Regions from separate parts of the Paenibacillus sp. LBL genome, predicted to be linked through region 2. Evidence: predicted binding sites of a transcription regulator. Region 2 holds the regulator's gene; the other holds the start of a gene.
What was found. Region 2 encodes LexA, which represses DNA repair genes until DNA is damaged. Its sites were predicted from a motif close to CGAACATATGTTCG; they were not measured.

Region 1 (3,611 bases), on a different contig from region 2:
ACGTCTATGCCGTGTGGCAAGATTATCGTGAAGGTTATTCCGATATCTTTCTCTCAATTTCCACAGACTTTGGCCAGACCTGGGGAGCGCCTAAACCCATTGCAAACAGTCCGGTGGGATCCCAAAATTTTTTCCCGGCCATCACCGTCTCGCCAACAGATGGAGCGGTATTCGTATCCTATTACACCAATCGGGTAAGTCCGCTGAATCTTGACGTATTTCTTGCCACGTCCAGGGACGGTGGAACTACGTTCATCAACACCCGTATTACGACAACTTCGTTTAGTGTCGCGGGGTTACAAGTAATAGGGGACTACATCGGAAATGCGATAGTTCCTCAAACAGGTCGGCTCGTAACAGCTTGGACTGACACCCGTACAGGGACTGAAAACATCTGGTTTGGCGATAACCAATAAACATGGGATGAGGGACCAAGTCAAAGAAGGAATCTGGTTGAAAACAACATATCCTTTGGATGAAATTGAACTACTCAGCTCCGGCTTTATTTACCGCTTTGGTCTTGATCTGGATAACAACACCTGCACACCGTCATACTCGGCAGCAAGACGCTGTTTACCCAAGGATACCTAAACAATATCCTTGTCCTTCAGCCCAGTTACCGACTGCCCTCGGATCTTTACCACCATGTCCTGCATCAATCCATGCCTTTTTCATTCAGAGGTTCCGACTGAAAAGATGAAAAAATGCTGATGAGAAGATCAAAAGCCATTTCGCTGATATTCTTGATTTCTGATTTTTGCAGAGAATGTGATTTTTTTGTGATTTATAATAAAAGGCTCCCTTTCGGGAGCCTTTTAAATAGCGGTATTATAAGGTTTTTAAGGCCTTACTTACATCATGCCGCCCATATTTGACTATAATTCGCTTCGGTTCACCTTTGAAATTTTAGGTATAAATCAAAGTTGAATTTGACTCACTCGAAATTAATCAATCGCCAGTATTCATATTCGACCGGAATTTTTGTGACTTTTTTTGTGACCTTTAATAAGGCCACATCGTCCTCTTTGAAAATAGGTTCAGTGAGCAGAAACAATTCTCATCGATCTTGATCCATTGCCAACCTACTTCAGAGATGGACAATTTGATTTCCCGTCTGAACGTGTGGATCAGTACGACAATACCTGTTAACTCTGTATCTTCATACTCATCAAACAGCCTTACAGTAAGGGCACGGTGTTCATGAAAAGATTCAGCCAGCGCTTGTTCGATTAATTCCATTTCCTGTGGATCCAATGTCGTTCGATCTTTCCTGCCCTCCTCCAGCTGCCGGCAGATTATAGATTATTGTTTCCTTATGCTCTGGCAGCATCATCCGACTTGATTCCCATAGCCTGTTACCCTCCAGCTTTTTGCGCGTTGTCAATTGATATTCCCCTCTTGTCTAAGATATCGAACCTCAAATACGTGTACGACCTCTCCTCAATCTCTGCTTCAACCAGCCCCCAAAGCATGGACAATTTTTGGTGATATCCTCTACATAAAAATTCAACTTCCACGCCCAAGACGGGTCTTTCGCTCCTCGTACACCTTCATTCCTCGCCGACGCATGTCTTGACGTACCTGTGACAAGTCAGCTAGTGCCGCTTTCTGCAGTCGTTTAATTATGGTGTTTGTTATTACAGGCATCTTTAAGGCTGCAGCGGACAGGATACCTTGATCTTTTTCCATCACATCGAGCAAGAGAGGTAACAAGATAAAATCCTTCACTAATTTTGATTCATCTGGCTTCAGACCAATGCTTATTAATTCCACCTCTTGTTACGAGAACATTTGTTTGTACTATATGGCGAACATTAGTTCCTTTATCAATGTAAAATGGAGGAAAAGGCACGTAACTGGCAAATTAATTCTTGGACAGAAGGCGAATAGTAAATATGTGTGGTAAAGAATTAGATTTGGCGATCAAAAATTGAAGTTGTTAATGTTAGGCTTTGGGGTGGGGACTGGGAGGGTATTCTATCGAACCACACCGTTCGTTTTAATTTGTAAAATTCTGAATAAAGAAATACATAGCTCTCACAGATATACAGCGTGTAAGTTGGCTAATATCAATAAAAAACCCTACCAGTATAACCGATAGGGTTTGAACTCTTGAGACTTCTCGTAATTCTAAACACTTACGCTTTCTTCCTTATTGTGTACTCCAAAAAAATCCTTAAGGTTATGCATTCAAAACCCCAACGTTTTTTTGTTATTCTTCTTTCCAAACAGTATACCAATGTGTGGCTGTAGATTTGTCATCATCTATGTACCAAAAAAAGTACTCCACTCCATCAACAGTAATGTAATGTAATGGCGTAAAATAGTCTCTGCTATACTGGCTTTTCGGGTACATATAACCTGCTTTTACTTTACATGGGTTACAATATTGAGGCGTTATCTCAGATTCTGTCTGTGAGATAGAACTTGCAGATACTGGTGCTGCTACAGTCATAAAAGCTGCAATGATCGAAGAGAATATTACTAATTTTTTTCCCATCTTAACCATACTAACACCTCCCGATATTTATAAAGTTAATTCACATTAACTTTGTTTTCAATTGTAACATTTGGATATTATTGGAGTATATAGTTTTAAAGAACCTTAATTTGGTATAATCATGTTAAATGTTTTGTCGAATCTTCCATTTGTTCTCCTATCACATTGCCAAGCACTATAATTCGGTAAAGAGGTGTTGTTTATGTTTATTGATCCGATGTTACTCGCAACCGCACCAGCTCCTTTTTCAGATTCGCACTATATATTCGAACCAAAGATTGACGAGCATAGGCTCCTGTTCTCCCAGCAGTCCGGCCGGATCCGGCTTTATACACGTCATGAGACGGAATGTACCCAACAATACCCCGAATTATTGGTTCCGTTTGATGATGACATTCTCCTGGATGGTGAGGTAGCATGCACAGGGCCAGAGGGCGTGGACTTTGAAGAAGTCTTGACCCGGTTTAAGGCTAGTAAGGATCAACGCATCAAGCATCTGGTAGCGACGTCCCCAATAACATATGTGGTGTTCGATATCCTGCAGTATAAAAATCAGGACCTACGGAAGATGCCGCTGCTGCAGCGTAAAGAGATCCTTGCCGGCATACGTATGCCGAATCAGCACTTCTGCGTCATACCCTTCGTGGAAGGTGCGGGAGAAGGATTGTTTGATCAGATGGTGAACCGAAAACTTGAAGGGATGGTCGGCAAGCGGAAGAATAGCCTTTGGCGGGTTAAATTCAGAAACTGGTTCAAATCGGGGCTGTTGCGGACGCCAGTATTAACGGAACCCGTAGGATGAGAAGAAATATAAAAGAACCCGCCAGCCTATGCCAGCAGGCTTCTTTTACCGATGCCATCGGATTACGCCACTGTTCTACCGTTAATGTTAAGGCGAGTATAACCGAGCATAAAAGCCGTGATAGATTATTATTATATCCAACCACAGAAGGCACTAGAAATTATCACTAACAAGATAAAAAGAACCAAAATTGCTCCTATACCTCCACCACCAAAACCGTAACCACCTGCACAGGAACCTGCGCCAACTCCGCCTACAAATTCACTCACGAGTATTTCCTCCTTTAATTTAGAATACATCATAGCTTAT
Region 2 (3,611 bases):
CACACTTCGTTCGTCCCACAATAACGTATCATCCAAATCAAATAACACTGCAGCTATCGGCATTTCTCTCCCACTCCCCATATTGACTGTTATCTGCTCTGTCGATTAGTCATGCTCCACTGGAATTTGATGAGTTTTGGCAAACTCCTCCAGCCTCTCGCCCATCGCTTTGGTATCATAAAGATTCATCATGCGTGAGAACACCCAATTGCCCGCTTTCCCTTTGCCCTGGATAACCACGGAACCCGAAGCAATTTTGATTTTCTCGATGTCAGATACAGCCAAACGGCGTTCCCGGTTGAATTTCATCGTGGATACAGAGGCACGCTCTATCTTCAAATAAGGCTTACGCAAGAAAATCATAAGCGCCAATAGAATATACAAACTGACACCCACCCAGTTCAACACATCATTGCTTCCTCCTGTTGCCCCAGACGTTGCAGTGCCCAGAAGGGCGTACAGCCCGGCAAGCGCAACGAGCACTAACGGCAGAACGTATTTACGTCCTTTAAACACATCACTCTTATCGGAGATGGTGGAACCTTGGTACGAGGACAGCCCTTGCTTCTTACGCTGCTTGTTGAGTTGTGACATATTCTTGTTGACTTTTCTTTCCCATGATCGTGACATATGGTTCCCCCTGGACTCAATTTCAATATGATTTAAACCATATAAATTTGGGAAACCGTGTTCAATTCTCTACAAATGAACCGGCATCCCAAATGTTATAATTCTATCCTTCTATCTGCCCATTAATCCTCTGATCAGATCATGAGACAGTTTTCATAGACTACTGCTTTAATCGTGGGCCGCCTTTTTCTTCATTTTCATCTACCCATTCAATCGATTCAAGCTGTTGTCTAAAGTTACTACGAATATTGTTAAGGTATATTTCCCGAAGCTCAGCCCGTTCCTTCTGCTCTTCTTCGGTCAACCCTTCACTCTTCTGTTTTCTTGCTAATACATTAATGCGTTCCACCAAAGTATCAATATCCATGCCTTCTCCTCCAATTCCAATATCATTTATAACTTAAACATGTGAAAAAGAGCTTGTCAAGGAAACCGCACCCTTGCAAACTCTCATTAAGAATAAATATGAATGTATGATCAGTATGAATGGGTTCTCCCCATCATTAACAATAGAGTATTAGTAATTAGAAATACACAATACGCGTTAGAATGGATTGCTCATTACTTACCACACCGGTAATGATAACACCTCTCCTGCCTGTATGTCAGGACCCTTCAAACCGTTCGTTCTTCTAATACTATCAATATATACGCGCGTATCCATATCAGCTGGTTTATGAAGGGAAGCGATACGCCATAAACTATCGCCGGATTGAACAATGACCAACTTCTCACCTGTCGGCTTCTCCATTCCCCCGGCAAAAACGGAATAGGCCCCCGTCCAAAAGGATGCAACAATCAGCAGAATGAATAGAAGTTTAATTAAGGGGATGGAAGTCATTCTGGATTTCAATTGATAGACCCAAGTCACCGAAGACTTCTCCGTTCGCACAGGAACGTTCTCATAAATACTACGGTATGTACTGTATTTCAACATGGAATCATCATCTCCCAAACAAGTGTTCTCTTATGAATTCATAATAACACGAACATTTGTTTGATACAATACCCAAAAGAACATTTGTTCTATCTTTTTTTAGAACTTATGTTTGTACGAACGGAAGTTCTATGTTATAATTTTCCCAAACGTTACTAAATGGGGTTGATACGGCATGTCGAAAATATCCAGCCGCCAGCTGGCGATCTTAGAGTTTATCCGCAACGAAGTTCGTAGCAAGGGTTACCCGCCTTCTGTCCGGGAAATCGGCGAGGCTGTAGGACTAGCTTCCAGTTCAACGGTCCATGGGCATCTAGACCGATTGGAGAAGAAAGGTTTGATCCGCCGTGACCCTACGAAGCCAAGAGCGATCGAACTGCTTGGCCAAGAAGAATCCGATAGCGCTAATCTGTTTACCCACACCATTGCCAGAGTGCCTGTTGTCGGTAAAGTCACTGCAGGCGTACCTATTACCGCCATGGAGAACATCGAGGATTACTTCCCCCTCCCTCAGCATTATGTAGGCGACGATAAGGTATTCATGTTATCTGTTGTTGGTGACAGCATGATTGAAGCTGGCATACATAGCGGTGACTATGTCATTGTTCGCCAGCAGCAAACTGCAGACAACGGGGACATTGTAGTAGCGATGACAGAGGAAGACGAAGCAACCGTAAAGACCTTCTACAAAGAGAAGGACCACGTTCGCTTGCAGCCGGAGAATCCTACTTACGAGCCCCTGCGCCTGAATCATGTAACCATTCTCGGCAAAGTCATCGGTCTCTTTAGGGATGTACACTAACTTCATATATCAATGAACAAGAGGTTACCTTCCCTTAGTTGGATGGTAACCTCTTGTGCTACGTTATTTAATCCTTAAGATTTCCGGTCCTTGCGCAAGACCATCGCCATGGCATTTTGCCTAAGATCTAATTGATACATTCTCTCAGCCATATTATATTCAGGCGAGCCTTCCCCGCCTGGACCCTCCGTGGACTTCAGAACAAGCTTATTATCTTTCACCGTAGGTGTAGTGCCCGGTCTGTAATAGGACGTGCTGGCTCTAGAAAACTCCTCCTCAAATTGCAGCTGCACCGCCTTACCACTCCCATGCTCCACCGCAAATGCATAGATTTGTATTCCGTGACAGTCCTTATATTGCGGGGCGAGTATGAACACATCCGCTTCCTGAAAAGGCAATCGAATCATCTGAAGAGCAGCGGAAGTTGGTTGTATGAAGGTGAGATCCTCAAGGACAACCACATCCTCCGAGGTCCCCTCTGCCGCGTACTTCACTTTGTAATCCCCTTTAAACGACAGATCCGTTTCGAGTCCGAAACAGCTGGGAGCTCCTAATTCCGTTATCTCTTCCTTATCGATGGCAACTACCTGTAACGTTCCTTCATCCGTTGTACCTTCTGCGCGAATCGTCTCCGTCACAGATGGGGATGGTCCCCCCCCTGCCGTATGCTGTTGTACCGTACGTTCCCCCCAAGGAAACTGAATCAATAGCAGTAGAGTGACAAACAATAGCACGCCAGTCATACCAACACGTAAATATGGACGACGCTTTGATCTATGGCTACCTTGGGTCAGTGACACCTGTACCTTATTTTTCATCTCGGCGGTAAATGGTTCATTTTGAAAAGGACCTTGTTGCGCTCGCTCGTACCAATCAGGCTTTTCCTCATTCATAACCAGAATTCTCCTTTAACATGTTCTGCACTTTTTTTCTCGCCCGATACAGCCTGGATTTAACCGTACCAGTCGCTACGTTTAGAAGCTCCGCTATCTGAGTGATCGGCATTTCGTAGTAAAGATCTAGAACCAGCACCTCCCTGAACTTTCTTGGCAGACTCATAATCATCCTCCATATCTCATCCGTATACTGACTTTCCATATATTCCGCTTCAGCTGACCGGCTCTGGTCATCCAGACGCGGCTTGTCCTGCAAGGTCACTTTCCGCAAGAAAAAAGCCTGTTTGTGCCGGAACGCCGTATGTCTTGTAATCGTAAGCAGCCATGTCTTTAACGTCGACTGCCC

Region 1: a site for LexA is predicted at 1,809-1,822, ahead of M2277_RS31755 (YhjD family protein). Genes of this name have one in related genera too.

The regions. Positions count from the first base shown of each region.
Region 1 covers NZ_JARXYU010000010.1:191,391-195,001, reverse strand. Annotated here, with positions in the region: gene M2277_RS20720 (sialidase family protein) at 1-416, shown strand, start outside; partial or broken gene M2277_RS31765 (YolD-like family protein) at 1,003-1,384, opposite strand; gene M2277_RS31760 (YhjD family protein) at 1,356-1,517, opposite strand; gene M2277_RS31755 (YhjD family protein) at 1,507-1,689, opposite strand; gene M2277_RS20710 (hypothetical protein) at 2,213-2,509, opposite strand; gene M2277_RS20705 (ATP-dependent DNA ligase) at 2,703-3,302, shown strand; gene M2277_RS20700 (hypothetical protein) at 3,434-3,571, opposite strand.
Region 2 covers NZ_JARXYU010000004.1:439,163-442,773, reverse strand. Annotated here, with positions in the region: gene M2277_RS13285 (HAD family hydrolase) at 1-63, opposite strand, end outside; gene M2277_RS13280 (hypothetical protein) at 106-630, opposite strand; gene M2277_RS13275 (DUF896 domain-containing protein) at 791-997, opposite strand; gene M2277_RS13270 (LysM peptidoglycan-binding domain-containing protein) at 1,196-1,567, opposite strand; gene lexA (transcriptional repressor LexA) at 1,743-2,369, shown strand; gene M2277_RS13260 (hypothetical protein) at 2,444-3,262, opposite strand; gene M2277_RS13255 (RNA polymerase sigma factor) at 3,255-3,611, opposite strand, start outside.